Regions from separate parts of the Clostridium pacaense genome, predicted to be linked through region 2. Evidence: riboswitches for the same ligand, from Rfam matches in the RefSeq annotation. Region 2 holds a riboswitch; the other holds the start of a gene.

Region 1 (15,346 bases), on a different contig from region 2:
TCTTCTCACCGCGGCCGCCGCAAAGCGCCTTGATTTCACCTGTGTGCTGGTCCATCAGCACAAAGGAAGCCTGTGGCTGGAGGATTGGGTTCTGACGTTCGCCTATGATTTCGTCCCCATCCTTTAACAGCCACTCCTTGTAGGAGTCGATATCGGACTGGATTGCGTCCTCACTTGCGTAAAGGCCCTCAAAGGAGGTGTCCCGCAGGATTGTCTTGCGGTAGCTCTTGAGGTTCTCCTCGGAATAATGCTCCGTGGTGCCGTCCGCATGGGTGACACTGAGCCTGTATTCCACGGAATACTTGGCAACGGAATAGTTGTCCGGATTGTTGATTTCCTCATCCACGATGGCCTGAAGTTCCGGGTCCTGGGTGGTGTAAATCTGAAGTCCGCCGGAATACAGAAGGTTGCTGGCCTGGCTTTCCGTGTAATCCAGCTTTTCCATCAGTGCTGTTATGACCTGCTCAATCAGCTCGTCCGTAAAATAACTGTAGTGGTTATTGGTCTCCTTGGTAGCGGTATCCACATTCTGGATCCTGTCATAGACATCATCTGCAAGCGCTTCCTCCTGCTCCTCCTTGGAAATGAAACCCTGGTCATACATGTACTGCAGTACGATCTGGCGCCGCTCCGCATTCTTCTCCCGTCCGGATATGGGGTTCAGTTTGGACGGATTCTTGGTAATGGAAGCCAGCACCGCGCATTCGGACAAGGTCAGATCGGACAGGTTCTTGTTAAAATAACGTTTGGCAGCCACCTTCACACCAAGGGTGTTGTTGCCCAGGTTGATTGTGTTCAGGTAGTTGGTGATGATCAGGTTCTTGGTGTCTTCCTTGCTCATGCCGGAATTCTTCTCCAGCTGGACCGCAAGGTACTGTTCCTGCAGCTTCCGCTCAATCTTGGCGCCCCAGCCTGACTCCATGCCGCCGGAAAATACATTGTTCTTGATGAGCTGCTGGGTGATGGTGCTCCCGCCTCCTGCATAGTCATCGCTGATGACGCCCTTTACGGCACGGGCAATGGAACGGATATCAATGCCGTTGTGGCTCCTGAAACGGGAATCCTCAATGGCAATGAAGGCATTGACCAGGTTCTGAGGAAGTTCCTCATATGTGGCTGATTCACGGTTGGAACCGCTGGTGACCAGTGTGTCCGTCAGGTTGCCTGCAGCATCGTAAACCGTGGTGGCAAAGCGGTCAGGCTGGATGTTTAAGATATCTACGGAGGGGGCATTGTCAATAATACCCTTAACCATACCGAAACCGATGGACGCGCCCACTACTGCTAAGAAAAGAAACAGGACAAACAGGGCCTTAAATATATTAAGGAACAGCCGCGAGGCGTATTTGCCTGATTTGGAGTGGAGAGACTTGATCCTGCGTTCAGTCTCATACTTACCATAGTTCATATATTCTCCTTTATCGTTCCACGATTCCTTTTCGTGGACTTTCCTTAATCTTCCCACGATTCCTTTTTCGTGGGTTTTCCTTTACCTTTCCACGGTTCCCTAAACCGTGGCCTTTCCTACATAAAGATTACCTTCAAAGTCTATCCTGTAGATTATACACCAGTTTTGTAAAATTGAAAAGGTTTAAATATGCCCTTGCCATCGCCGTATTTCTATATTATGATAAAAAATAGGCAAAAACAGGTCGGAATGTGGGGAATGATACCCTTAAATTGGAACAAAGGAGTATGGAAAGTGGTAGAGCGTTACAAAATAGTATATCAGGGCGGAACCGGGGAGCTGGTTGAGAAGAAGTCCAGGTTCATTGCGGATATAAAACCAGTGGCCAGTGAGGAAGATGCGCTGGCCTTTGTGGAGGAGATGCGAAGGAAATACTGGGATGCAAGGCATCACTGCTTTGCCTATATCATAGGCGACAGGGGGCAGACGGCCAGGTGCAGCGATGACGGGGAACCCTCCCAGACAGCGGGCAAGCCCATGATGGACGTGCTGGCCGGAGAGGGGCTTCACGATGTGTGCGCCGTGGTGACCCGGTATTTTGGCGGAACCCTGCTCGGCACAGGAGGCTTGGTCAGGGCCTACTCCGGCGCGCTGAAGGAAGGTCTTAAGGCCTGCGTGGTGGTGGAGAAAAAGCTGGCCTCCTGCCTGGAGGTCAGGACGGATTACAACGGCGTTGGGAAAATCCAGTACATTGCAGCCCAGTCAGGCATTGATACCCTGGACAGCCAGTACACGGACCAGGTTCTGTTTACCTTCCTGGTGCCTGCTGCTGAGGAAGGCCGTTTTAAGGCCCAGCTGACGGAAGGGACCAATGGGCGGGCTTCCATTAAGAACGTGGATGAGGTCTATTATGGCGTTGTTGACGGAAAAGTCATTGTTTTTTAGAAGAAAATTCCGTAATCAGCGGCATTTTCCCGTAAAATCCCTTGCATTATGTAAATAGCAATGCTATACTATAAAACCGTGGCTGTAGACGTATATAATTAAGGAAGAGTAATCACTATGAAGATGAAAAGAGAAGATGTAAGAAATATTGCTATTATTGCCCATGTAGACCATGGCAAGACCACATTAGTAGACCAGCTGTTAAGGCAGAGCGGCGTATTCCGTGTGGGCCAGGAGGTCCAGGAACGCGTCATGGACTCCAATGACATTGAGCGCGAGCGCGGTATCACCATCCTGTCCAAGAATACGGCTGTATTTTATAAAGATACTAAAATCAACATTATCGACACTCCCGGACATGCCGACTTTGGCGGGGAAGTGGAGCGTGTGCTTAAGATGGTGAACGGAGTCGTGCTGGTGGTGGATGCCTATGAAGGCCCCATGCCGCAGACCAAGTTCGTGCTTCAGAAGGCGCTGGAACTGGATTTATCCGTGATTGTGTGCATCAATAAGGTTGACCGCCCGGAAGCGCGTCCTTCAGAGGTGATTGACGAGACGCTTGAGCTAATGATGGACCTTGACGCATCGGATGAGCAGCTTGACTGCCCGTTTATCTTTGCGTCCGCAAGGGGCGGATTTGCAAGGTATCACATGGAAGATGACAACATGGACATGGGTCCCCTGTTTGAGACCATCATCAGCCATACGCCTGCCCCGGAAGGTGACCCGGACGCGGACACCCAGGTGTTGATCAGCACCATTGATTACAATGAATTCGTGGGCCGTATCGGAATCGGAAAGGTTGACAACGGCGGCCTTAAGGTCAACCAGGAATGTGTCCTGGTCAACCATCATGACCCGGATAAATTCAAAAAAATCAAGATAGGAAAACTCTATGAGTTTGACGGTCTTAAGAGGGTGGAGGTACAGCAGGCATCCGTTGGTTCCATCGTGGCTATTTCCGGTATTGCGGACATCCATATCGGCGATACCATCTGTTCACCGGACCATCCTGAGGCAATCCCGTTCCAGAAGATATCCGAGCCGACCATTGCCATGTACTTCATGGTAAATGACAGCCCCCTGGCTGGCCAGGAAGGAAAGTTCATCACCTCCCGCCACCTGCGTGACAGGCTGTTCAGGGAGCTGAACACCGACGTAAGCCTGCGTGTGGAGGAGACGGATTCCGCTGACTGCTTCAAGGTTTCGGGCCGCGGCGAGCTGCATCTGTCCGTACTCATCGAGAACATGCGCCGCGAAGGCTTTGAGTTCGCGGTGAGTAAGGCGGAAGTACTGTACAGGTATGATGAGAGGAACCGCAAGCTGGAGCCGATGGAACTGGCTTATGTGGATGTGCCGGAGGAATACACCGGCGTGGTCATCCAGAAGCTTACAAGCCGCAAGGGCGCGCTCCAGGGCATGAGCCAGGCAGCGGGAGGATATTCCAGGCTGGAATTCTCCATCCCTTCCAGGGGACTTATCGGATACCGCGGTGATTTCATGACAGATACAAAGGGAAATGGTATCCTCAATACTATTTTTGATGAATATGCAGAGTACAAGGGCGACCTGTTCTACCGCCAGACCGGCTCCCTGATTGCATTTGAGGCAGGAGAGGCCATTACCTACGGCCTGTTCAATGCCCAGGAAAGGGGAACCCTGTTCATCGGACCGGGAACCAGGGTATATTCAGGTATGGTCGTAGGCCAAAGCCCCAAGGCGGAGGACATTGAAATCAATGTCTGCAAGACCAAGAAGCTGACCAACACACGTTCCTCCAGCGCGGATGAGGCGCTGAAGCTGACGCCGCCGAAGATCATGAGCCTGGAGCAGGCCCTGGACTTCATTGACACGGATGAGCTCCTGGAGGTAACGCCGGAAAGCCTGAGGATCCGCAAGAAGATCCTGGACCCCACCATGCGTAAAAGGGCGTCCTTTAAGAAGTAAAAACGACATAATCAAACACAAAAAGGCGGATCCTGTCGAAATGTTCTGGCAGGATCCGCTTATTTTTTGGTCTATTATGGTAAATTTCCTCATAAACTATCAATGTGCCGTACGAAAGCAAGCTGAACAGAAAGAAAAAAATAAAAACGGCCAAGTGAGAATTTATTTAGAAGCGAAGAGGAGATGTACTATGTCAGAAAAAATGATTGAAAACAACAAGGTAAGTGTTATCGGTGAGATCGTATCGGGATTTACCTTTAGCCACGAGGTATTTGGAGAAGGCTTTTATATGGTGGATGTTGCTGTGAACCGGCTCAGCGAGCAGGCGGATATCATCCCGCTTATGGTGTCTGAGCGGCTGTTGGACGTACACCAGGACTATTCAGGAAGCACCATTGAGGCGCTGGGCCAGTTCCGTTCCTATAACCGCCACGAAGGGGTGAAGAACAGGCTGATGCTTTCCATCTTTGTCCGGGAGGTCCATTTCATGGAAGAATTTACGGACTATACAAAAACAAACCAGATATTCCTGGACGGCTATATCTGCAAGCCGCCGATTTACCGCAAAACTCCTCTGGGCCGTGAAATTGCAGATATCCTTCTGGCAGTCAACCGTCCATACGGCAAGTCTGATTACATACCATGCATCAGCTGGGGGCGGAATGCCCGCTATGCATCCAGCTTTGAGGTGGGCGCCAGGGTGCGCATATGGGGCCGCGTACAGAGCAGGGAGTACACCAAAAAACTCAGCGAGACCGAGTGTGAGAAGCGGATTGCCTATGAGGTTTCCATCAGCAAACTGGAATGTGACGAGGAATAATCTTTTAAGACTCTTTGGAATTTCTTTCGGAAAAAGTAAGAAATATTTGCAAAGTTGGTCAAACTATGCTATTATGAGCAAAGTCTATGAATGAAACATCATTCTTAAGAAAAAGCAAGTAAAGCATGAGGTGCATGATGATGAAAGAAAGCATGATACAGGTTATCTGCGGGCCGGGCAAGGGTAAATCAACAAGTGCAATGGGCAGGGGAATCAGTGCGCTGGCCAAGGGCAGCAATGTAATCATGGTACAATTTTTAAAAGGTTCCCTGGACATGGATAACATGGAAATCCTGAAACGCCTGGAACCGGAATTTAAAATTTTCAGATTTGAGAAGACTCCTGTTTTTTTTGACCAGCTGTCAGAGGATGAAAAGGATGAGGCAAGGATCTGCATCCGCAACGGGCTGAATTTTGCTAAGAAGGTCCTGGTGACAGGTGAATGCGATATCCTTATCCTGGATGAGATACTTGGGATCCTGGATGAAGGCGTCATTACCCAGGATGAGCTGTGCGCCCTTATCGGCCAGGCAAGGCAGGCTGAAATCAGGCTCATACTCACCGGCAATGTGTATCCGGATTCACTGGATGCATATGTGGATGAGGTTACGAAGCTCCAGACCAGATATGAATGAGATTTCCTGTTGACATCCATATCATAGGATGATAATATAATACCAACAATCATAGAGTAGAGGTTGCGTCAATCAAGAGTAACCAGGCCCGATGTGGCAGGCACAGAGGACGGCTTGGGGAAAGGGAAAGACGCCGAAGGGGGAAGCATACCTGGAACATGTTTCTTTCTGGGCATATGGTGAACATCCATATGACTGTCATCCGGGTGGATGGAGAGCTACCGAAGAACGTGGATTCGTGAATGACGATATGATACGTACGTGAAGGGCTGACATTTACCTCAGCCCTTTTTTGCTATCCTGTGATTGAACCAAGAGAAAAGGAGAGAATAAATTATGGCTATTTTTGAAGGAGCAGGCGTTGCGCTGGTAACACCATTTAAGGAAAATGGGGAAGTTAACTATGAAAAGCTGGAAGAAATCGTGGAGGAGCAGATTGCCGGGGGTACGGACTCCATCATTGTCTGCGGAACCACAGGAGAAGCTTCCACCATGAGCCATGAGGAACACCTGGATGTGGTGGGATATGTGTGCAAGGTGACCGGAAAACGCATCCCCGTCATTGCGGGAACCGGATCCAACTGCACGGAGACAGCCGTTTATCTTTCCGTGGAGGCTGAGCGCCGCGGGGCCGACGGCCTTTTACTGGTATCCCCTTACTACAATAAGGCCACACAGAACGGGCTGAAGGCGCATTTTAAGGCGGTTGCCGATGCCGTGAAGATTCCAATCCTCCTTTATAACATTCCTGGAAGGACCGGTGTCACGATCCTTCCCCAGACCATAGCCGACCTTTGTAAGAATGTGGATAACATCGTGGGCGTAAAAGAAGCAAGCGGTAATTTCTCAGCCATTGCAACCCTGATGAGCCTGGCTGACGGCAAGGTGGACCTGTATTCCGGCAATGACGACCAGATCGTACCCCTGCTTTCCCTGGGGGGGAAGGGCGTGATTTCCGTGCTTTCCAACGTGGCTCCCAGACAGACCCATGACATCTGCGCCGCTTATTTTGCAGGGGATACGGCGAAAAGCACCAAGCTGCAGCTGGATGCCATTCCGCTGATTACAGAGCTGTTTGCGGAAGTGAACCCCATTCCGGTAAAGGCGGCCATGAACCTGATGGGCAAGAATGTGGGACCGATGCGCCTTCCGCTGACCGAGATGGAACCCCAGAACCAGGAGAAGTTAAAAGCAGCCATGACTGCATACGGCATCCTGTAAACCAAGGCTGGAAAGGATAAGACACAGATGGTAAAAATGATAATGCACGGCTGCGGCGGGGCCATGGGACAGGTAATCACAGGGCTGGCCGCAGAGGATGAGTCTATTGAGATTGTGGCGGGAATTGACTTACACCCCGCAAAGGACAGCGGTTATCCCGTATTTGAAAGCCTGGATCAATGTAACGTGAAGGCAGACGTGATTGTGGATTTCTCTTCGGCAAAAGCCGTGGACGGACTTTTAAAATACTGCTCCGAAACAGGTATGCCGGTGGTGCTGTGTACCACCGGGCTGTCGGAAGCACAGCTGGAGACACTCAAACGCGCCAGCGCCAGCGCTGCTGTGCTGCGCTCGGCCAATATGTCCCTGGGCGTCAACCTGCTCCTTAAGCTGGTGAAGGATGCGGCAAAGGTACTTGCCGGTTCCGGCTTTGACATCGAAATCGTGGAAAAACACCACAACCAGAAGATGGATGCGCCCAGCGGCACGGCCATTGCACTGGCGGATTCCATTAACCAGGCCATGGATGAGCCTTACGGGTATATCTATGACAGAAGCACCCGCCGTGAAAAAAGACACGTGTCGGAAATCGGCATAAGCGCTGTCAGGGGCGGGTCCATTGTTGGGGAACACGATGTGATTTTCGCCGGCAGGGATGAGGTGGTCACGTTCAGCCATACCGCTTATTCCAAAGCCATTTTCGCAAAAGGCGCCCTGGAGGCCGCGAAGTTCCTGGCAGGAAAAGGCCCGGGACTCTATACTATGGCTGACGTGGTTAAATTGTAGGAAATATTTTCCTGAGATAGCAGGATATACCACCATAATATATTCTCCAAACGCACATAATAAGGGTAGAAATAGAAAGGAGAATGTTATTATGAAAAAAATCAGACCTGCTATCTTAGCTATGTTACTATTCGTTATGGTTCTATCTGTGACGGCCTGCGGAAGCAATAATTCAGGCACCCAGTCCACCACAGGTTCCAGCCAGTCTTCTTCATCGGCAGCAACATCCACAACCGCTGCAGGGAGTAATGAGAGCAGCAGCAATACATCCGGTTCCGAAACCACCGGAGGCGTGCTTGACAATCTTGTAGATGACGTGGAAGACGGCGTGGATGATGTGGGCAACGGCATCAAGGACATGACCGGCGAATCAGGTAATACCAGTGAGACCAGCAACACTGCCACAACAGAGGCAACACACTAATCATTATTCTATGGTATTTATTGCAGGGCGGACCCTTTCTTGGCCGGTGAGGCAGGGAAAGGGTTCCTTTTGCATTGCTGGCGGGACAGGGAGTGGGGACTTTTAGCTTATCTGCCGGAGCTGGGGAAGAATCCCCTTTGCGTATCTGGCGGGGCAGGAAAAGAACGTTTTTAACTTGGTTCAGGGTCCTGAGGAATGGGTGTTCTGGTCTTGATATGGAACCGGGGATGAACTATAATGACCATATGCGGCCGGATTGGAGAGGATGCGGGAAAGGAGCCAGGAATGGGATTCCTGAACCGGAGGATATGTGGCTGGAATCATAGGATGGTATGGTGGAAGTCATATTGGCGCAGAAGATGGCTTCGCCTGTACAGAAGCCATATGATTAAGATGTGGAAGGGCAGGGAGAATGAGGGACACAGGCGGATTTACAGGCAAAAAACAAGGAAGAGAAAAAAACTCATAAACAGGACGGTGAAGAGGAAAAAACACATTACGAGAAAAATCCTTATAATTGCCATAGGGATGGTTGTATATTGGAATGCATCCATTCGTGGAGGATTTTTCGCATCGTTAAAAGACATGGTCCAGATCCGTTATATGGAAGAACAGGATGCGGTACGGGATCATATGACCAGCAATGGGCGGGTGGAACCTGCACCGGATGGGGACAGGATGGAAAAGGACGGCCGTCATGAGGGGAAGATTCAGAAGGAAGGCGTGACTATCATTCTGGACAAAGGGTCTGTGAGTATTTTCCGGTTGGAGGAACACATGGAACCAGGGAGTGATTAGAAGGGGATAGAAAATTCATTAGGAATTTTAATGATTGCACTTCTTGTATTCAACTGGATATTGTATTATAATTTCTTCTGAAATGGTATTCTTTTATAGCGTCAGCTTATAAATCTATATCTTATATCTATGTTACCATATGAATAAAAGAAAAGGACAGGTGGATACCCATGGAAAAGAAAGAGATGCTCTATGAAGGAAAGGCTAAGAAAGTCTATGCAACTGAGGACCCGGATGTTTTAATCGTATCCTATAAGGATGATGCCACTGCATTTAACGGATTAAAGAAGGGGACCATTGTGGGCAAGGGAGCCATCAACAACCGTATGACCAACTTCATCTTTAAGAAGCTGGAAGAAAAGGGTGTGCCCACCCACCTGGTGGAAGAATTAAATGACAGGGAGACTGCTGTCAGGAAAGTGGAGATTGTGCCCCTTGAGGTAATCGTGCGCAACTATTCCGCCGGCAGCTTTGCCAAGAAAATGGGAATGGAGGAAGGCATCAGGTTCAAATGCCCGACCCTGGAATTCAGCTACAAGAATGATGACCTGGGCGATCCGTTCATCAACAGCTACTATGCGCTGGCACTTGGCCTTGCCACCCAGGAAGAGATTGATGACATTACCAAATATACCTTCAAGGTAAACGAAGTGCTTCAGGAGTATTTTGACGGCCTGAACATCGATTTGATTGACTTTAAGATTGAGTTTGGCCGTTACCACGGGAAGATAATCCTTGCTGACGAGATTTCCCCCGATACCTGCCGCCTGTGGGACAAGGACACCCATGAGAAGCTGGACAAAGACAGGTTCAGAAGGGATCTTGGCAATGTAGAGGATGCATATGAGGAAGTGTTCCGCAGATTGGGAATCCAGTAATGAACTTACATACAACGCCTGGGCATTGATTACCCAGGCGTTGCCTGATTCAATGCTTTTCCCCGATTAAATCAATCGGGGACTTTCCACATGACTTATAGAGAAAGGGACTTGACTGAATGGAGCAGAACCAGTTGGACTTTGACATTGGGGCAGATAAACTGCGCGAGGAGTGCGGGGTTTTTGGGATTTATGATTTTGATGGGAATGATGTGGCATCTACTATTTATTACGGGCTTTTTGCCCTGCAGCACAGGGGGCAGGAAAGCTGCGGCATTGCGGTCAGCGACACGGAGGGACCGAAGGGGAAGGTAAGCGCCCACAAGGGCATGGGCCTTTGCAACGAGGTGTTTTCAACGGAACATCTGGAGCAGATGCACGGCAACATCGGGGTCGGGCATGTGCGTTACTCCACGGCCGGAAGCAGTACCAGGGAAAATGCACAGCCCCTGGTGCTCAACTATGTAAAAGGCACCCTTGCATTGGCACACAACGGCAACCTGGTCAATGCGCCGCAGCTGCGCCAGGAACTGGAATACACGGGAGCCATTTTCCAGACAACCATTGATTCTGAGGTGATTGCCTACCATATTGCAAGGGCCAGGGTGTCCGTGCCCAATGTTGAGAGTGCGGTGGCAAAAGCCATGGGCAAGCTGAAGGGCGCCTATTCCCTTGTCATCATGAGCCCGCGCAAGCTGATTGGGGCCAGGGACCCCTTTGGATTCAAGCCCCTGTGCATTGGAAAGAGGGATAATGCCTATATCCTTGCATCAGAGACCTGCGCCCTTGAGACAATCGGAGCGGAGTTTGTGAGGGACGTAAAGCCAGGGGAGATTGTCACTATTACCAGGGAAGGGATTGCGTCCAATACTGAAATGTGTTTCAGGGATACGGAAAAAGAGGCCAGATGTATTTTCGAGTATATTTATTTTGCCAGGCCGGACAGTGTTTTTGACGGGGTAAGCGTGTATCACTCCAGAATCCAGGCAGGCCGTTTCCTGGCCCTGGATTCGCCGGTGGAGGCAGACCTGGTGGTGGGCGTGCCCGAATCCGGGAACGGGGCAGCCCTTGGTTATTCCATGGAATCCGGGATTCCCTATGGAACCGCATTCGTGAAGAATTCCTATGTGGGACGGACCTTCATAAAGCCCAAGCAAAGCAGCAGAGAGTCGGCGGTCCGGATTAAGCTGAACGTCCTGAAGGAAGCGGTTGCAGGCAAGCGCATCATCATGATTGACGATTCCATTGTGCGCGGCACCACCAGCGCCCTGATTGTGAACATGCTTCGGGACGCAGGGGCCAGGGAAGTCCATGTGCGGATCAGTGCGCCTCCATTCCTCCATCCCTGCTACTTTGGCACGGATATCCCGTCAGAGGACCAGCTGATTGCCCACGGGCATACGGTGGAGGAGATACGGGAGATGATTGGCGCGGATTCCCTTTCTTACCTGAAAATGGAACGGCTACAGGAGATGGCATGCAGCCGCTCCATATGCACGGCCTGCTTCAGCGGGAATTACCCCATAGATCCGCCGGCTGAGGATATAAGGGGAAGCTACGATAAATAAACAGCGGTTGAAGACATGCACCTGTTGTGGTAAGATAAAAACCATGAATTGAGGAAAAACCATGATGGACAATCAATGGTGGAAAAGTATGGAGGAAATGACATGAGTAACACAGACAGATATGTAAGCCCTCTTTCCGAGCGCTATGCCAGCAGTGAGATGCAGTATATCTTTTCGCCGGATATGAAATTTAAGACCTGGAGACGCCTGTGGATTGCCCTGGCCGAGACTGAGAAGGAACTGGGTCTTGGCATTACGGACGAACAGATTGAGGAACTGAAGGCCCATGCAGATGATATTAATTATGATGTGGCAAAGGCCCGTGAGAAGGAAGTGCGCCATGACGTGATGAGCCATGTGTATGCTTACGGGGTCCAGTGCCCTAAGGCAAAGGGAATCATCCATCTGGGAGCCACATCCTGCTATGTGGGGGACAATACGGATATCATCATCATGACAGAAGCCCTTAAGCTGGTAAGGAAGAAACTGCTCAACGTTTTGGCTGAACTGGCTAAGTTTGCCGACACCTATAAGGAACTTCCAACCCTTGCATTCACCCATTTCCAGCCCGCCCAGCCCACAACGGTTGGAAAGCGCGCCACCCTCTGGATGATGGAGCTGAAGCTGGATCTAGATGACCTGGATTATCTCATCGGATCCATGCGCCTTCTCGGCTCCAAGGGTACCACAGGCACCCAGGCCAGCTTCCTGGAACTGTTTGACGGCGACCATGACAGATGCCGCCGCCTGGATGAGCGGATAGCCGGGAAAATGGGATTCGAGGGCTGTTATCCTGTTTCAGGCCAGACCTATTCCAGGAAGATTGACAGCCGTGTGATCAGCGTCCTGGCAGGAATTGCCCAGAGCGCCCACAAATTCTCCAACGACATCCGCCTGCTTCAGCACCTGAAGGAGGTGGAGGAGCCATTTGAGAAAAAGCAGATTGGTTCATCCGCCATGGCTTATAAGCGCAACCCCATGCGGAGCGAGCGGATTGCCAGCCTTGCCAATTATGTGATGAGCGATATGATGAACCCCATGCTGGTGGCCTCCACCCAGTGGTTTGAGAGGACCCTGGACGACTCGGCCAACAAGAGGCTTTCCGTACCCGAGGGCTTCCTGGCCGTGGACGGTATCCTGGATTTATATCTGAACGTGGTGGACGGCCTTGTGGTGTATCCAAAGGTAATCGAAAAGCACCTGATGGCGGAACTGCCCTTCATGGCAACCGAGAACATCATGATGGATGCGGTAAAGGCCGGAGGCGACCGCCAGGAACTCCATGAGCGCATCCGGGAACTGTCCATGGAAGCAGGAAAGAACGTAAAAGAAAAAGGTCTGGATAACAATCTCCTTGAACTGATTGCAGCAGACCCTGCATTCAATCTTTCCCTGGATGACCTGAAGGCGGCCATGGACCCATCCCGCTATGTGGGACGGGCGCCCAGGCAGGTAGAAGAGTTCCTGGAAGAGGTAATCCGCCCGGTGCTTGCAGACAATGCAGGGGAACTGGGGATGACTGCGGAAATAAATGTGTAGGTTGGATTGGGGCATGTGAGGAAGTTGCGGATGCTACGTCCGCGAAGCGGGCCAGGACGGGCTTTGCCCTAAGGGGAACCGGCCGGGGCCGGAGGGATTCCTTAGGACGGCTGCGGGACGGACGCCAAGTTCCGGAGGGGCAGCTTCTAAGGCCCTGACAAGCGGAAAGACGGGGACCGGTGCTATTCGCTGAGAAATCCTGAAGGACTTTCTCAGCTCAGAGCACCTTGGATTCTTGCTTTGATGCAGGAATCCACCCCGTCTTTCCGCTTGCCAGAACCTAAGAAGCTGCTCCCTCCTCCACAATGCGCCCGCCCCGCAGCCGCCCTAAGGAATCCCCCCGTCCCCGCCCGCTCCCCCTCAGCCCAAAACCCGCCCTGGCCCGCTTCGCGGACTGTGTATTCCAGCCATGACATGCGCCAAACGCAGAAGTGGAAATAAAATCTCCGGTGCCAGCTGTTTCCAGAAGATATGGGATGGACTGGCGGGGGGATTTTTTTATTTTTCTAGTCGGATTCATGAGATGCAGGGATGGAGGAACGTAGCGGGTGAGCGGAAGGGGGATGGGGGTGTGGATGCATCTACAGGGACGTGTGGGTCTTAGGCTGAGGGAAGCGGTGCTAAGAGGCTGGCGCCTTTGTCTGAACCCGATGACTGAATGGGTGGTAACACCTAAAGCGCGAGTTTGGCAGCCAGCCTCTTGTCCAGCGCCGTTTTCCTCAGCCTTAGAGCCACTAGTCCCGCAGCCGTATCCGTACCCCCATCCCCCTTCCGCTCACGGACGGATGCACCTCACCCCACACCTCATAAATCCACGTTCCCATATTGCGAACCTCGGCAAGGAATGGTATAGTTTTAATATAAGCAAGTATAAGGACAAGTCAACAAGAACAAAGGAAAGGGAGGTCATGAATGAATGTAAATCTGGAATATTACAGGGTGTTTTACTATGTGTGCGTTCATGGGAGCCTGACTGCGGCTGCCAGGGAGCTGTGTATCTCCCAGCCGGCAGTCAGCCAGGCCGTGCGCCAGCTGGAAAAGGAAGCGGGAATCAAGCTGTTCCTGCGGACATCCAAGGGCGTACAGCTTACCAAGGAGGGGGAACTGCTGTACCGCTATGTTAAAGTGGGGGTGGAGAGCCTTTTGGAAGGCGAGAAGATGGTGGAACGGGTCCTGGGCATGGATATGGGGGAGGTGCGGATTGGGGCCAGCGATATGACCCTTCAGTTTTTCCTGCTTCCTTACCTGGAACAGTTCCACAAGGAGTTTCCTAAAATCAAGGTCAATGTATCAAATGCGCCTACGCCGGAAACCATAAAGAGCCTGGAAGAGGGCAGGATTGATTTTGGCGTTGTCACCACTCCCTTTGAATGCAGGGGGACCATGAACCGGATTCCGGTCAAGGTCATACGCAATGTGTTCATTGCCGGCAACAGCTTTGAAAAGCTGAGGGACAGGGAGCTGGATTATTCGGAGCTTTCAGGCCTGCCCTGCATTTTCCTGGAAAAGAATACCAGCACCAGGACATTCATGGATGATTTCCTGTTAAAACAGGGGATTGAACTGAAGCCGGAGTTTGAACTGGCTATCAGCGACATGATCGTACAGTTTGCCAAGCGCAATATGGGGGTGGGCTGCGTGATGGAGGGATTTGCCCAGGACGCGGTGGAAGCAGGGGATGTATTTGAACTGAAATTTAAAATGGAGATGCCTGCCCGGCATATTTGCGTGGTTACCGGGGAATCTAACCTTATATCCATGCCTGGACGCAAGCTTCTGGAAATGATTACCGGCCAGAGGATTGATACGGATATGATATAAGCGCTCATTATGGGAAGCATAATAAAGAACGTCTTTACTTATGAAGGGCATTGTAGTAAAGTAAGAACTGTCTTTTTTGAGTTTGTACCAGACTCAGAATAGGGCTTAAGGAAGATAATGAGCATGGACGGGAAGATACCCGAAGGAGGATTTATTGTATGGTCAGAGCAATTGTAGGTGCTAACTGGGGCGATGAAGGCAAGGGCAAGATTACGGATATGCTTGCCAAGGAGTCTGACATTATTGTACGCTTTCAGGGCGGAAGTAATGCGGGACATACCATTATTAACGATTATGGCAAGTTTGCCCTTCATCTCCTTCCATCCGGCGTGTTTTATCAGCATACAACCAGCGTGATTGGCAATGGGGTGGCGCTTAATATCCCATATCTGATGGATGAGATACAGTCACTGGTGGACAGAGGGGTTCCAAAGCCCAGGGTCCTTGTTTCGGATAGGGCGCAGATCCTGATGCCTTATCATGTGCTGTTTGACACCTACGAGGAAGCGCGTCTGGCAGGCAAATCCTTTGGTTCCACCAAATCGGGTATTGCCCC
Region 2 (15,346 bases):
GGGAACTGGAGGGCAATGTGGTTATCCAGACCTACCAGCCGGACCACTACTGTATCCAGGCAGCCGCAAGGCAGGATTACGAGGCATTTTACGGCCAGGAGATGGCCTACAGGCGCCTCCTTGGCTATCCCCCGGCCGTGGGACTCTTAACCATCCAGATGGCATGTCCCAGGGAGGACGTGGTGGAACAGGCGGCCGGCCGCACCGCCGGATGGGTGGAAGGATGGAAGGCCGGACAGGACAGGAATGGACCCGGCAGGGACCTTAAGTTAATCGGTCCCGTGAATGCGCCTGTTTACAAAGTTAATGATATTTATAGAAAAATTTTATATATAAAGCATGAAAATTATGATATACTGATACAGATTAGGAAAATGGCAGAACTCCGCCTTAAGGAGGCCGAGGGCCGTTTTGGCCTGACAATACAGTATGATTTAACATGACAAAAGGAGATTGGTAGAAAATGGCAGTTCGACAGATAAGGATTATGGGAGATGATATTTTAACAAAGAAGTGCAAGCCTGTGAAGGAGATGACCGGGCGGACCATGGAATTGATTGAAGATATGTTTGAAACCATGTATGAGGCCAATGGCTGCGGCCTGGCCGCCCCGCAGGTTGGAGTGCTGAAGCAGATTGTGACCATTGATGTGGACGACGGCAACCAGTATGTGCTGATTAACCCAGAAATCATCGCTCAGGACGGCAGCCAGACCGGATATGAGGGGTGCTTAAGCCTTCCGGGCAAATCCGGTATCGTGACACGTCCTAACTACGTGAAGGTTAAGGCCCTGGATGAGAACATGGAGCCTTTTGAGCTGGAGGGCGAGGGACTTCTGGCAAGGGCCATCTGCCATGAGGTTGCCCATCTGGAAGGCCAGATGTATGTGGAACTGGTGGAAGGTGAGCTGGTGGACGCCGGCGCTGAGCCTGAGGAAGAGATTGCTGAGTAGGAACGTATATTGCAGGGTTTTACAGATATGATTGAGGAACAGGAGTGTGGACATGCGTATTGTATTTATGGGAACACCGGATTTTTCCGTACCCACGCTTAAGGCGCTGGTGGAAGCAGGACATGATGTGGCTGCCGTGGTAACCCAGCCGGACAAACCAAAGGGCAGGGGCAAAGAGATGCAGATGACGCCTGTGAAGGTCCAGGCGCTGGAATATAAGATACCCGTATACCAGCCGGTGAAGGTAAGGGACCAGGCGTTCATAGAGGTGCTGCGGGAGCTGGAGGCGGACGCGTTTGTCGTGATTGCCTTTGGCCAGATCCTTCCCAAGGCCGTGCTGGAACTTCCCAGGTATGGCTGCGTCAACATCCATGCATCCCTGCTGCCAAAGTACAGGGGGGCGGCTCCCATCCAGTGGTGCGTCATTGACGGCGAGAAAGAGACAGGCATAACCACCATGATGATGGATGTGGGCCTGGATACCGGCGACATGCTGGAGAAGGTGGTCATACCCATCGATGAAAAAGAGACAGGGGGAAGCCTTCACGACAAGCTGAGCCTGGCAGGGGGAAGCCTGATTCTCTCCACACTCAGGAAACTGGAGGAGGGGACGGCCGTGCGCACGCCCCAGACAGAGGAGGGGACCTGCTATGCGAAGATGCTGACCAAGTCCCTTGGGGACATTGACTGGAATCAGGACGCCGTATCCATCGAACGCCTGATACGGGGCCTTAATCCGTGGCCAAGCGCCTACACCATGTGGAACGGAAAGACCATCAAAATCTGGGCCGCGGATGTCATTAAGGATGAGGCCCCTGCAAACAGCCTGCCCTGCGGAGGGGTGGCTCTGTCTGACAGGCATTGCCTGGCAGTCAGGACAGGAGACGGCCTTCTTTCCATCAAAGAACTCCAGATGGAAGGAAAGAAGCGCATGGATATAGAGGCATTCCTGCGCGGATATCCCATACCGGCCGGGGATGTGTTTGTGAACAGGACACAACAGTAACTTTGCATAATGAAAGAGAGTGATGAATAACCATGTTTTATCCATTTTATGATTCAACCTATATACTGGTACTGATTGGCGTCATCGTATCCATGATGGCGTCCGCCAAACTGAATGCCACATACCAGCGCTATTCGGCTGTCAGGAGCATGTGCGGCATGACGGGGGCCGAGGCGGCCAAGCGGTTGCTGAATTCCCAGGGCATCTATGATGTGACCATACGACGCGTGCCGGGGAACCTGACCGACCATTATGACCCCAGGTCCAAGACAGTCAACCTGTCAGATGCGGTATATGGCTCCACGTCCATTGCCGCCATCGGTGTGGCTGCCCATGAGTGCGGTCACGCCATGCAGGACGCAACGGACTATTCACCCTTAAGGATCCGCGCAGCCCTGGTGCCTGCCGCCAATCTTGGTTCCCAGCTGGCATGGCCCCTGATCCTCATAGGCCTGCTCCTTGGAAGCGGCGGTTCCGGCCTTGCCATGGCGGGTATCGTACTGTTTTCACTGGCGGTCCTGTTCCAGCTGGTGACCCTGCCTGTGGAATATAACGCAAGCCACAGGGCGGTTACCCTTCTTGATTCCACGGGAATCCTGGCAGGACAGGAAGTGGGCCAGACCAGAAGCGTGCTGAATGCAGCGGCCCTTACCTATGTGGCGGCGGCGGCAGCCTCCATCCTCCAGCTTCTGCGCCTGCTGATGATTTTCAACAGAAGGAGGGACTGATGGCTGGGAATCCGGACAGGGGAATGGAAAACCGTGGGATTGTGCTGGATATACTGTCGGAAGTGCTGGATAAGGGCAGTTTTGTCCATCTGGTACTGAACCAGGCCCTTCAGAAGTACCAGTACCTGGATAAGTCGGACAGGGCGTTCATTACCCGGGTGACAGAAGGGACCCTGGAATATCTCCTGCAGATTGATCATATCATCAACAAGTATTCAAAGACAAAGACAGACAAGATGAAACCGCTTATCCGCAACCTTCTGCGGATGAGCGTGTATCAGATTTTATACATGGACAGGGTGCCGGATTCCGCGGTCTGCAACGAAGCCGTGAAGCTGGCGGTGAAACGCCGTATCACCGGGCTTAAGGGTTTTGTGAACGGGGTGTTAAGGACCATATCCAGGGAAAAGGCTTCCCTGGTGTTTGATTCCCCCTCCCTGGCCTACAGCATTCCCCAGTGGATGTACGATATGTGGGAAAAAGAATATGGCAGCGCAAAGGCGGAGATGATTGCCGCCTCTTTTCTTGAAGACAGGCCCACGTGGGTGCGCTGCAACCTCAGCAGGGCTTTAAGGGAGGCAATCCTTAATTCCCTGGATTCCCAGGGGGTAATGGTGAAGGAACTTGACTGTCTGCCCTCCGTGCTGGCAATTTCAGGCTATGATTATATGGAAGGACTGGAATGCTTCCAAAACGGATGGATCCAGGTGCAGGATGCCACCTCCGCCTTTGTGGGGGAACTGGCAGACCCGAAGGAGGGGGATTACATCATCGATGTATGCGCTGCCCCCGGAGGCAAAAGCCTGCACCTGGCAGATAAGATGAAGGGAACGGGAATGGTGGAGGCGAGGGATTTAAGTTACCAGAAGACAGCCCTGATTGAGGAAAACGTGGCCCGTTCCGGCGCTGCCAATATCAAGGCGGTGGTCTGGGATGCCCTTGTGCCTGATGAGGATGCCAGGGAAAAGGCGGACATCGTGATTGCGGACCTGCCCTGTTCCGGACTTGGGATCATCGGCAAAAAGCCGGACATCAAGTACAATATGACCATGGATAAGATGAGGGAGCTTTCCAGGCTTCAGCGGGATATCCTCTCCGTGGTATGGCAGTATGTGAAGCCCGGAGGAACCCTGGTGTACAGCACCTGCACCATCGACCCTATGGAAAATGAAGGGAATGCCATGTGGCTGTCAGAAAATTTCCCGCTTGAGCCAGTGGACTTATCCGGCAGGCTGGGGGCGGATTTTGATGAACCATCCCTTAAGGATGGACGGATACAGTTCCTTCCTGGAATCCACCCCTTTGACGGATTTTTCATCAGTGTGTTCAGGCGGGTCTGAGAACCGTGGGTCCTGCGGGCTGAACCGTGAATGGGTCCGGGACAGATGGATGATAATGAAAGAAACAGGAGTTATGCTATGTTGGATTTGACGGATAACAAAGGCCGTAAGGATATAAAATCCATGACACTGGAAGAAGTGACAGAGGAGATGGCGGCCCTGGGGGAGAAACCCTTCAGGGCAAAACAGATTTACGACTGGATACATGTGAAGCTGGCTGGAAGCTTTGACGGCATGTCAAGCCTGTCCAAGGAACTGAGGCAGAAACTGAAGGACAATTATAGCCTTACATGCCTTTCCATCACGGAGGAACGTATATCCCAGGTTGACGGGACCAGGAAGTATCTCTTTTGCCTGGAGGACGGCAATATCATAGAAAGCGTGTGGATGCAGTATCATCATGGGAATTCCGTATGCATCTCTTCCCAGGTGGGGTGCAGGATGGGCTGCCGTTTCTGCGCATCCACCCTGGATGGTCTGGAGCGGAATCTGAGGCCTTCGGAAATGCTGGACCAGATTTACCGGATACAGGCCCACACAGGCCAGCGGGTTTCCAATGTGGTGGTGATGGGTTCAGGAGAACCCTTTGACAACTACGACAATGTAATCCGTTTCCTGCGCCTGATTTCCCACGAAAAAGGGCTTAATATCAGCCAGAGGAACCTGACTGTCTCCACCTGCGGCATTGTGCCGGGCATACGGCAGTTCGCCCAGGAAGGTCTGGCCGTCACCCTTGCACTGTCCCTCCACGCCCCCAATGATGAGGTGCGCAAGACGCTGATGCCCATTGCCAACCGTTATAAGTTAAAGGATGTGCTGGAGGCCTGCCATTACTATTATGAGAAGACAGGGCGCAGGCTTACCTTTGAATACAGCCTGGTCCAGGGGGTCAATGACAATCTGGATGAGGCCAGGGCGCTGAGCCGCCTGATTAAGGACCAGCATGGCCATGTGAACCTGATCCCGGTGAATCCCATCAAGGAACGGGATTACGTGCAGTCAGGCAGGAAGGCCATTGCAGATTTTAAGGACCTGCTTGAAAAAAACGGTATAAATGTTACAATCAGAAGAGAAATGGGCCGGGATATAGGCGGAGCCTGCGGCCAGCTGCGAAAGAGCTATATGGAAAAGGGGGCGGAGTAAGCATGGAAGCATATGCGTTGACAGACATAGGCCAGGTCAGATCCATGAATCAGGATTATATCTACTCGTCGCCGGAGAGGGTTGGCTCCCTGCCTAACCTGTTTTTGGTGGCGGACGGGATGGGAGGCCACCAGGCCGGGGACTATGCTTCCCGGTTTGCGGTTGAGAACCTGGTAATCTATATTAACAGGGAAGGAAAAGGCTCCCCTGTGATGCAGCTGAAGACAGGGATAGGAATCGTGAATGAACAGCTGTATGAGGAATCCCTCCTCAGGGAAGAACTGAAAGGCATGGGCTGTACCCTGGTGGCAGGGGTGGTGGAGGATAACCTGCTCTATGTTGCCAATGTGGGGGATAGCCGCCTGTACCTGATACATAACAAAACCATCCGACAGGTCACGAAGGACCACTCCTATGTGGAGGAAATGGTTGCCATGGGGCAGATGCGCCGGGGCAGCGCGGATTACAACAGCCGCAAGAACATCATTACAAGGGCCATGGGCATTGGCAGGGATGTGGAGCCGGATTTCTTTGAGGTGGACCTGGAAGAGGGGGATTACATCCTTCTCTGTTCGGACGGACTGAGCAACATGGTGGATGATGAATCCATACGCAGGATCATAACAGGAGAGGGCAGCCTTAAGGAAAAGGCATCGCGCCTGATTCAGGAGGCCAACCGCCAGGGCGGTATTGATAATATTGCCGTGGTGCTTGTGAATCCGCTGGGAAGGGAGGATGGCTTATGCTGAACCCCGGAACATACCTGCAGAACAGGTACGAGATATTGGAGCGCATCGGTTCAGGCGGGATGTCTGTTGTGTATAAGGCCCAGTGCCATACATTAAACCGTCTGGTTGCCATCAAGGTCTTAAAGGAAGAATTTGCCTTTGACGAGAATTTTGTCAGCAAGTTTAAGATGGAGGCCCAGGCGGCGGCACGCCTGTCCCATCCTAATATTGTCAGTGTTTATGACGTTGTGGATGAGGATGTGCTGCACTATATTGTCATGGAGCTGATTGAGGGCATTACCCTTAAGAATTACATTGAGAAGAAGGGACATCTGGAGAGTAAGGAAGCCATCGGCATTGCCATCCAGGTTGCCCAGGGAATCGGGGCTGCCCATGAGCAGCATATCATACACCGGGATATCAAGCCCCAGAATATGATCATATCCAGGGACGGCAAGGTTAAGGTGGCGGATTTCGGGATTGCCAGGGCCGTTTCCACCCAGACCATGAACGCCACTGCCGTCGGATCGGTCCATTATATATCCCCGGAACAGGCCAAGGGCGGCTACTGCGATGAGCGCAGTGATATTTACTCCTTTGGCATTACCATGTATGAGATGGTGACGGGAAAGGTCCCGTTTGAGGGCGACAACACGATTACCGTGGCATTGGCCCATCTGGAGGAACCAGTGACGCCCCCAAGGGTATATGTGCCCGAGGTGTCCCATGCCCTGGAACAGATCATCCTCAAATGCACCCAGAAGCGACCGGAGCGCCGCTATTCAAATGTAACGGATGTCATAGCCGACTTAAGGAAGGCGCTGATGGAGCCTGACTGCGATATCTACGCACAGGAAGAGGAGGAGGATGAGTTTGGCAGGACCAGGTCCATATCCAGGGAAGAACTGCTTAACCTTCAGGAAAGCAGGAAACCGGCCAGGGGAAGCCTTGGCGAGGAGGAACTGAGGGATGACCACACCGATCCTTCATCCAGAAACCGCAGGGAACGCAAAGGCCCTTCCCACCTGACATCCAGACAGAAGGACAAGGACGTCAGCACGCAGTTTGAGCGCATTGTCACTGCCATCGGCATTGTGGCGGCCATCATCATCGTGGCCGTGGTCCTGTTCGTGTTTTCAAGGCTCACAGGCCTGTTCCGGGCGGGAACCAGCGAAAAACCCACGGTGGCTGTAAGCACGGAAGCGGAGACTGCCAGCCTGGAGGTCAACATTACGGATAACCAGACCTATGTGCCCTATATCCTCAGCATGACGGAACAGCAGGCCAGGGAAGAGCTGGCACAGGTGGATCTGAAGCTGGAAGTGACGGGCAGTGATTATTCGGATAATTATGCGGAAGGCCAGGTCATGGCCCAGACCATTGTCCAGGATACGGTTGTGGATAAAGGAAGCACGGTGGGGGTCACCTTAAGCAAGGGGAGCGATAAAGTAAACCTTGGCACACTGAACCTTACGGTGCTGACTGTCCTGGATGCATCCAGGCTTCTGGAGGAAAAGGGGCTTGTGGTGGATGTAAAGGAAGAATTCAGCAATACGGCGGCAGCGGGAACCATCCTGCGCTTCAGCCCGGAGACTGCCAAGATAGGGGAGCGTGTGACCCTTTTTGTCAGCAAGGGAGTGGAGAATGAGCAGGGCAGGGTGCCCAACCTCATAGGACAGGACCGGGTTTCGGCGGACGCCCTCCTGGCTGGTTCAGGGCTTGTGACCGGCAATGTGACAACGGAGCGCAGCGATACGGTGGCGGAAGGACTGGTCATCAACCAGGTGCCGCTGCCGGATACCATGCTGGCCCCGGGCACTCCTGTGGATTATGTGATAAGCGGGGAACCGGACGCATCGGAGACAGAGGCGTCCCAGTACTATCTCAGCTCCATCGACACCACCTGTTCCCTGAGCAATTATATAGGCCCGGCATCCCAGACCAGCAGCGTCCGGGTGATGATCCGGCTGAAACAGACGGTTAACGGGGATGTGGTATACACACCGCTCATGAAGGAAAGGCTTGTAGTAGGGGCGCAGACCATACCTGTGGTGATTCCCAGGATTAAGGGCGCCTATGGCGTGGACAGCGGTACCGTGGAAGTGGTGGACGCAGGAAGTGCGGACCTGACTGTAATAGCATCCTATCCGGTAACATTTTTCCCGGTGGGATAAGAGGAGTTTATGACTGGTAAGATAATTAAGGGAATTGCAGGTTTTTATTATGTGCATGATGGTAAGGACCGGGTTTATGAGTGTAAGGCAAAAGGAATTTTCAGGAATAAAAAGATAAAGCCCCTGGTAGGGGATAATGTGGAGTTCTCGGTACTGGATGAGACAGAGGGGGAGGGCAATATTGACGCCATCCTTCCCAGGGCCAATGCCCTGGTGCGCCCGGCAGTGGCCAATATAGACCAGGCCCTGGTGGTCTTCTCCCTGACCCACCCGTCCCCCAACCTGAACCTGCTGGACCGTTTCCTGGTCATGATGGAAATCCAGCAGGTTCCGGTCATCATCTGTTTCAACAAGATGGATTTAGGGGATGATGAGCTGATGGGGACCTACAGAAGCATCTATGAGGCAGCTGGATATGAGGTGAAATTCATCAGCGCCATTGACGAGACAGGTGTGGAAGAAGTGAGGAAAATCCTCAGAGGAAAAACCTCAGTCCTGGCAGGTCCTTCGGGTGTGGGAAAATCCTCACTGACCAACTGCATCCAGCCCCGGGCAGCCATGGAGACAGGGGATATCAGCCACAAGATTGAGCGGGGAAAACATACCACCCGCCACTCCCAGCTGTTCTATGTGGAGGAAAATACGTATATGATGGACACCCCGGGATTCAGTTCCATGTTCACCCCGGATCTGGAAGAAGGGGAACTGAAGGATTATTTTCCCGAGTTTGCCCAGTATGAGGAAGACTGCAGGTTCCTTGGGTGCGTCCATGTGGGCGAGAAGGTGTGCGGGGTAAAGGAAGCGCTAAAGGACGGCAGGCTGAGCCGGAGCCGCTATGGGAATTATCTTCTGATGTATGATGAGCTTAAGAAAAAGAGGAGGTATTAACAATGTACTATAAATTGGCGCCGTCAATCCTGGCGGCTGATTTTGGCAGCCTGGGCGCCCAGGTCAGGACCGTGGCCCAGGCAGGGGCTGAATACATCCATCTGGATGTGATGGACGGGGCCTTTGTGCCCAGCATTTCCTTTGGGATGCCGGTCATCAAGAGCTTGCGTTCCTGCACGGACGCTGTTTTTGACGTCCATATGATGGTTGAGGAGCCGGGACGGTATGTGGAGGATATGAAGGCCTGCGGGGCGGATATCATCACGGTCCATGCCGAGGCCTGTACCCATCTGGACCGTGTGGTGAACCAGATTAAGGATCTGGGCTTAAAGGCAGGCGTTGCCCTGAACCCTGCCACGCCCATCCAGGCGCTGGACTGTATCCTTGACCAGCTGGACATGGTGCTTATCATGACCGTGAACCCGGGCTTTGGCGGCCAGAAATTCATTCCCTACACCCTTGACAAGGTAAGGGGGCTCAGGGCCAGGATTGACCAGCTGGGACTTCCTGTGGATATCCAGGTGGACGGAGGCGTCAGCGCCCGCAATGTGAAGGAAATCATGGATGCGGGTGCCAATGTGTTTGTGGCTGGTTCTGCCGTGTTTGGCGGTGATGCGGCTGCAAGGACAAAGGAGTTCCTGGAGATATTCAGCTCCATGGAATGAGCCTTTGCAGGAACCCGGACAATGGATGAATCAAGTATGATTGACCAAGTAAGGAATAAGTGATATGAAACGATGTCTGATCATTACCGGCGGAAAACTGGACCTGGCTTTCGCCGGCTCTTTTTTGGAACAGGAACATTTTGATAAAATAATCGCGGTGGACGCCGGGTTGGAGGCCGTAAAGGCCCTGGGGCTGGAACCGGACATGATTGTCGGGGACTTTGACACGGTGAAGCCCGGTATACTTGAATATTACAGACAGAAGGAACACATTATCTGGGATACCCACCAGCCGGAAAAGGACGAGACCGACACCGAACTGGCGCTTTTGAAGGCCCAGGCCACGGGCTGTACCCAGATAGTGATACTGGGGGCCACAGGCGGGCGCATGGACCACATGCTGGGCAATATCCACCTGCTGTTCCCCTGCCTCCAGAAAGGGATAGAGGCCTATATCCTGGACAGCCAGAACCGGATATACCTGATTGATGGTTATCATACCTTCAGGAGCAGCGGGCTGTGGGGCAGATACGTTTCCTTCCTTCCGTTGACCGAACATGTGGACGGCATCACGCTGACCGGATTCAAATATCCTCTTTCCGACAAGGATATTGAAATCGGTACCAGCCTGTGCATCAGCAATGAGCTGACCGGGGAGGAAGGCACCATCAGCTTTACGGACGGCGTGCTGATTGTGGTGGAATCCCATGACTGAGATGATATCCATGCCCTGACAGAACTGGACTGGTTAAAAAGCATAAAACTGGATATTTATAACACTCCACTCCGGTGATAAGATATGGACCATGAAGTCCATGGATTGAATCATCATAAAAATAAACCGCAGTGCGGTCCAAGGAGTGAAAGAGTATGAAAGTGAACCAGATAACAGCCAGGGGATATGCGGGGGCGGAGGATAAGCATCTATATAAGCTGGCGCTGACCGGGCTGTTTGCAGCCATGTCCTATGTTGTATTTACCTTTTTGCAGATTAAGATTACCCTTCCGGGCGGGGACGCCACGTCCATTCATCTGGGCAATGCGGTGTGTGTGCTGGGCGCCCTTGTGTTAGGCGGTTTTTACGGCGGCCTGGGCGGAGCCATCGGCATGACCATCGGTGACCTGTTTGACCCGGTCTATGTGGTATATGCGCCCAAGACATTCATCCTCAAGCTGTGCATCGGCCTGATAACCGGCCTGGTGGCCCACAAGCTTGGCAGGATTAACGAAATCAGTGATAAGAAGAAGGTATTCCGCTATGTACTGGCTGCGGCTGTGTGCGGACTGCTGTTCAACGTGGTATTTGACCCCATGGTGGGATATTTTTACAAGCTGCTGATACTGGGGAAGCCCGCGGCCCAGCTGGTACTGGCATGGAACATTACCAGCACCTCCATCAATGCCGTGACCTCCACCCTTGTTTCCGTGGCAATCTACATGCCCCTTCGCAGCGCCCTCATACGGGCCGGACTGTTTGACAGGCTACGATAGTTAGGAGATATATATGAGTGGATACCGTCAAAAGAAGATTGCAATGATAAACGATTTATCCGGATATGGCCGCTGTTCCCTGACAGTGGCTATCCCCATCATATCCGCCATGAAGGTGCAGTGCTGTCCCATCCCCACCTCCATCCTTTCCAACCATACCGGTTTCCCGGTCTATTTCTTTGACGATTATACCGGGAAGATGCCGGCATATATTGAAAAATGGAAAGAGCTGGATCTGTCCTTTGACGGGATTGTCAGCGGGTTCCTGGGCTCGGAGGACCAGATTGGGATAGTGATGGATATGATCCGTGATTTTGGCCATGAGGACACAAAAATCATCATCGACCCCATCATGGGCGATCACGGGGAGACCTATGCCACCTATACCCAGGCCATGTGCAGGCGCATGAAGGCCCTGGTATCCATGGGGAGCATCGTCACCCCCAACCTGACCGAAGCCTGTATCCTGACGGACAGGCCCTTCCGCAAAAAGGGCTGGACAAGGGAGGAACTAAAGGAGATGGCAAGGGATATCCAGGCCATGGGACCAGGCTCCGTGGTCATAACCGGCGTGAACCAGGGCGGCTATCTTGTGAATGTGGTGGCGGAAGGGGAACGGGAGATTTCATTCCCAAAGACAATCCGGGTGGGCCAGGAAAGGCCGGGAACCGGGGACGTGTTTTCCTCCGTGGTGGCAGCGGCAGCCGTCAGGGGGTGGAAGCTTGAGGAAGGGGTACGTCTGGCAGCCTCCTTTGTCAAGCAGTGCATCAGGCGTTCCGAGGAATTAAACATTCCCACGGCCAATGGGGTGTGCTTTGAGGAAGTGATGGATGTGCTGATACATGCGGTCAGCAGCAGACATGAAAGCGAAAAATGTTGACAGTTCCGGCTTCTGATAGTATGATGTTAATGAATCGTTAATAAAATAGGATGCGATAGAGGCGCGGTAAACATCAGTACCTGTACACGACATAAGTCAGGAGCGTATGCATACGTTCCACGGCCGGCAGGCCGGGCGTACGGGAAAAGGGTTTTCCGCCGAAACAGGTTCCGTCTGCCGGCGGGATGTGTTGGGATACAGTCTAACAGGCTGTGTACTCTCACTTAATCAAAGTGGTGGCGCTATTGGTTGGTTCCGTCAGAGGATACCGGATATGGAAGCAATGGCCTTGGCTGTTGCTTTTTCTTTGCCGAAAATCCACATCAGCATCCAGACTAAAGACAAGGGGGATTCAACAAATGACAGATTTTTTAAACTGGCTCAACGGTGAGATCATATGGGGGCCGCCATTAATCGCACTGATTATCATTACCGGTGTTTACGTCACGGTGCGGTCCAGGTTTTTCCAGGTGTGCCATCTGGGTTACATCTTTAAGCGCACCCTGGGCTGCATCCTGCGCAAGGACCATGTGCAGGATGAAAACGATAAGGGACTTTTAAGCCCTTATGAGGCCATTGCCACCGCGGTAGGCGGTTCCGTGGGCTTTGGCAACATTGCAGGCGTGGCAACCGCTGTCACCACCGGCGGACCGGGCGCCGTGCTGTGGATGTGGCTTACCGCCTTCATGGGCATGCTGATTAAGCAGGTTGAGGTTACCCTGGCTGTTTATTACCGCCGCACCGACGAGGAGGGCAACCCTTACGGCGGACCCACCTACTATATGGAGTACGGGCTTGGGGAGGAGCGCCATTGGGGAAAGAAATGGCTGCCCCTGGCATTTATATTCGGCCTTGGCATCTTTTCCACCTTTTTCATCAGCGCATCTAATTTTACCACCTCCGAGGTGCTGGCACAGTCCTTCGGGGTAAAGCAGGAGCTGGCCTCCCTTATGCTGGTCATCTTCATCTATGCCCTAATCTGGAGGGGCGTTAAGAACCTGAGTAAGATCTTCGTCAAGCTGGTGCCTGTGATGAGCCTTGGCTATATGCTGTTCGGTATCTTAATCATCATCCTTAACATAGGGAACCTGGTTCCCACCATTGCCTCCATTTTCACCAATGCCTTTACAGGAACCGCTGCCATGGGCGGATTTGCAGGCGTTACCGTGTCAAAGGCCATTGCCACAGGCATGCAGAGAAGCGTATACTCCAACGAAGCCGGCTGGGGTACCAGCCCCATGGTACACGCTTCCAGCAAGACCAGGCATCCGGTGGAGCAGGGGCTTTGGGGTTCCTTTGAGGTTTTTGTGGATACCTTCATCGTATGTACCATCACGGCCCTCAGCGTACTGATCACAGGGGAATGGACCTCCGGCGCAACCAATGCGACCCTGGCCCTCAATGTGTTCCAGCACAGCCTGGGAACATTCGGGACCGTGTTCATGACAGCCACCATGGTCATTTTCTCCGTTACCACTTCCGGGGGCTGGTATGTGTACTATGAGGTTACCCTGCGCCACCTGGCCAAGGACCATCCGGTGCTGAAGAAATGGCTGCTTATGCTGTTCAAGTATTTTTACGCCCTGCCGCCGTTCCTCCTTACCCTGTACCTGATTAACGTCGGGGACCTGAGCATCTGGACCCTGGTGGACATCACAAGCGGCATCCCTACCTTTATCAACGTGTTTGTCGTGCTGATCCTGTCCGGCACCTACTTTAAGCTGTTAAAGGATTATAAGGCCCGCTACATGGGCATCGGCACCCTGGATGAGGATATCCCCCTGTTCTATGAGGATAAGAAGAAACTGGAAAAGACAGAATAAGGAGACACATCATGAGGATAATATACCGGAACGGGGCCGTGTACACAGGGGAACTTCCCCTGTGTGAGGCCTTTGTGACAGAAGGGAACCGGTTCGTATACGCCGGGACCAATGAAGGCGCCATGGCCTTTAAGGAGGAAGGGGATGAGGTAAGGGAGCTGGACGGCCGTTTTGTCTGTGCCGGATTCAATGATTCCCACATGCATCTCCTGAACTACGGCAATGCGCTGCGCATGGCGGATCTGTCTGCCCACACTTCATCCATGGGCGCCATGAAGGAATATATGAAGGATTTCATCCTTGAAAATAACATCAGGCCGGGAACCTGGGTCAAGGGCCGGGGATGGAACCATGATTACTTTGAGGACGGCAGGCGTTTCCCAGACCGTCATGACCTGGATGAAATATCAGAGGACCACCCCATCTGCCTGACCAGGACCTGCGGCCATGCATGCGTGGTCAACACCAAGGCCCTGGAACTTACCGGAATCACAAAGGACACGCCCCAGGTGGATGGCGGACGGTTCGAGGTGGATGCGGATGGAGGACCAAACGGCATTTTCCGTGAGAACGCAATGGATCTGATATACAGCCGCCTGCCGGAGCCGGACAAGGAGGATATCAAGGAAATGATCCTTGCCGCATCCCGCGCCCTGAACCGCTACGGGGTCACTTCTTCCCAGACCGATGACCTGCTGGCCTTTAACAATGTGCCCTATGAGCGGGTATTGGAAGCATACAGGGAACTGGAGGCAGAAGGCCGCATGACGGTCAGGGTATATGAGCAGTCCCAGTTCACAACCTTAAAAGACCTGAAAGGATTTCTGGAAAAAGGGTATAATACCGGATGGGGAACCCCGTGGTTTAAGATCGGACCATTAAAAATGCTGGGGGACGGCTCATTGGGCGCCAGGAGCGCATACTTAAGCAGCCCCTATGCCGATGACCCGTCTACCTGCGGTATCCCTATATTTACCAGGGAACAGTTTGAGGAGATGGCCGGGTATGCCAACTCCCATGGGATGCAGGTGGCCATCCATGCCATCGGCGACGGGATACTGGATGACATACTGGCTGCATACGAAAAAGCCCTTTCAGAGTGCCCAAGGCCGGACCACCGCCACGGTATTGTCCACTGTCAGATAACAAGGCCGGACCAGTTAAGGAAATTTGAGGAGCTGTCCCTGCACGCCTATATCCAGTCCATTTTCCTGGATTACGATATCCATATCGTGGAAGAGCGCATCGGGAAGGAGAGGGCCGCATCCAGCTATAACTTTAAGACCCTGTATGAGACAACCCATGCATCCAATGGCTCCGACTGTCCGGTGGAACTGCCGGATGTGATGAAGGGCATCCAGTGTGCGGTGACCAGGACAACGGTAAAGGACCATGTGGGACCGTATCTCATGGAACAGGCCATGAGCGTTAAGCAGGCCCTTGATTCTTTTACAATCGAAGGCGCCCATGCTTCCTTTGAGGAAAATGAAAAAGGCCGGATTGCGCCGGGCTTGGCCGCGGACTTCGT

Evidence for each region. A riboswitch is a leader RNA that binds a small molecule or an ion and turns the genes downstream of it on or off. The one in region 2 is predicted to bind lysine.
Region 1: another riboswitch for lysine. It lies ahead of dapA (4-hydroxy-tetrahydrodipicolinate synthase); the one in region 2 lies ahead of LK536_RS53605 (alanine/glycine:cation symporter family protein).

Annotation. Positions count from the first base shown of each region.
Region 1 is NZ_JAJFEB020000001.1:410,578-425,923, reverse strand. Features, by position in the region: gene LK536_RS31645 (transglycosylase domain-containing protein) at 1-1,408, opposite strand, end outside; gene LK536_RS31640 (YigZ family protein) at 1,703-2,353, shown strand; gene typA (translational GTPase TypA) at 2,471-4,300, shown strand; gene LK536_RS31630 (single-stranded DNA-binding protein) at 4,491-5,120, shown strand; gene LK536_RS31625 (cob(I)yrinic acid a,c-diamide adenosyltransferase) at 5,258-5,755, shown strand; lysine riboswitch at 5,805-5,984, shown strand; gene dapA (4-hydroxy-tetrahydrodipicolinate synthase) at 6,092-6,976, shown strand; gene dapB (4-hydroxy-tetrahydrodipicolinate reductase) at 7,004-7,762, shown strand; gene LK536_RS31610 (hypothetical protein) at 7,854-8,186, shown strand; gene LK536_RS31605 (hypothetical protein) at 8,571-8,984, shown strand; gene purC (phosphoribosylaminoimidazolesuccinocarboxamide synthase) at 9,155-9,862, shown strand; gene purF (amidophosphoribosyltransferase) at 9,982-11,430, shown strand; gene purB (adenylosuccinate lyase) at 11,533-12,969, shown strand; gene LK536_RS31585 (hypothetical protein) at 13,250-13,489, opposite strand; gene LK536_RS31580 (LysR family transcriptional regulator) at 13,882-14,790, shown strand; gene LK536_RS31575 (adenylosuccinate synthase) at 14,949-15,346, shown strand, end outside.
Region 2 is NZ_JAJFEB020000022.1:1,696-17,041, reverse strand. Features, by position in the region: gene priA (replication restart helicase PriA) at 1-443, shown strand, start outside; gene def (peptide deformylase) at 464-952, shown strand; gene fmt (methionyl-tRNA formyltransferase) at 1,005-1,958, shown strand; gene LK536_RS53655 (zinc metallopeptidase) at 1,991-2,686, shown strand; gene rsmB (16S rRNA (cytosine(967)-C(5))-methyltransferase RsmB) at 2,686-4,026, shown strand; gene rlmN (dual-specificity RNA methyltransferase RlmN) at 4,105-5,169, shown strand; gene LK536_RS53640 (Stp1/IreP family PP2C-type Ser/Thr phosphatase) at 5,172-5,918, shown strand; gene pknB (Stk1 family PASTA domain-containing Ser/Thr kinase) at 5,912-8,071, shown strand; gene rsgA (ribosome small subunit-dependent GTPase A) at 8,081-8,959, shown strand; gene rpe (ribulose-phosphate 3-epimerase) at 8,962-9,624, shown strand; gene LK536_RS53620 (thiamine diphosphokinase) at 9,689-10,339, shown strand; gene LK536_RS53615 (ECF transporter S component) at 10,495-11,115, shown strand; gene LK536_RS53610 (pyridoxamine kinase) at 11,129-11,995, shown strand; lysine riboswitch at 12,044-12,248, shown strand; gene LK536_RS53605 (alanine/glycine:cation symporter family protein) at 12,355-13,818, shown strand; gene LK536_RS53600 (amidohydrolase) at 13,830-15,346, shown strand, end outside.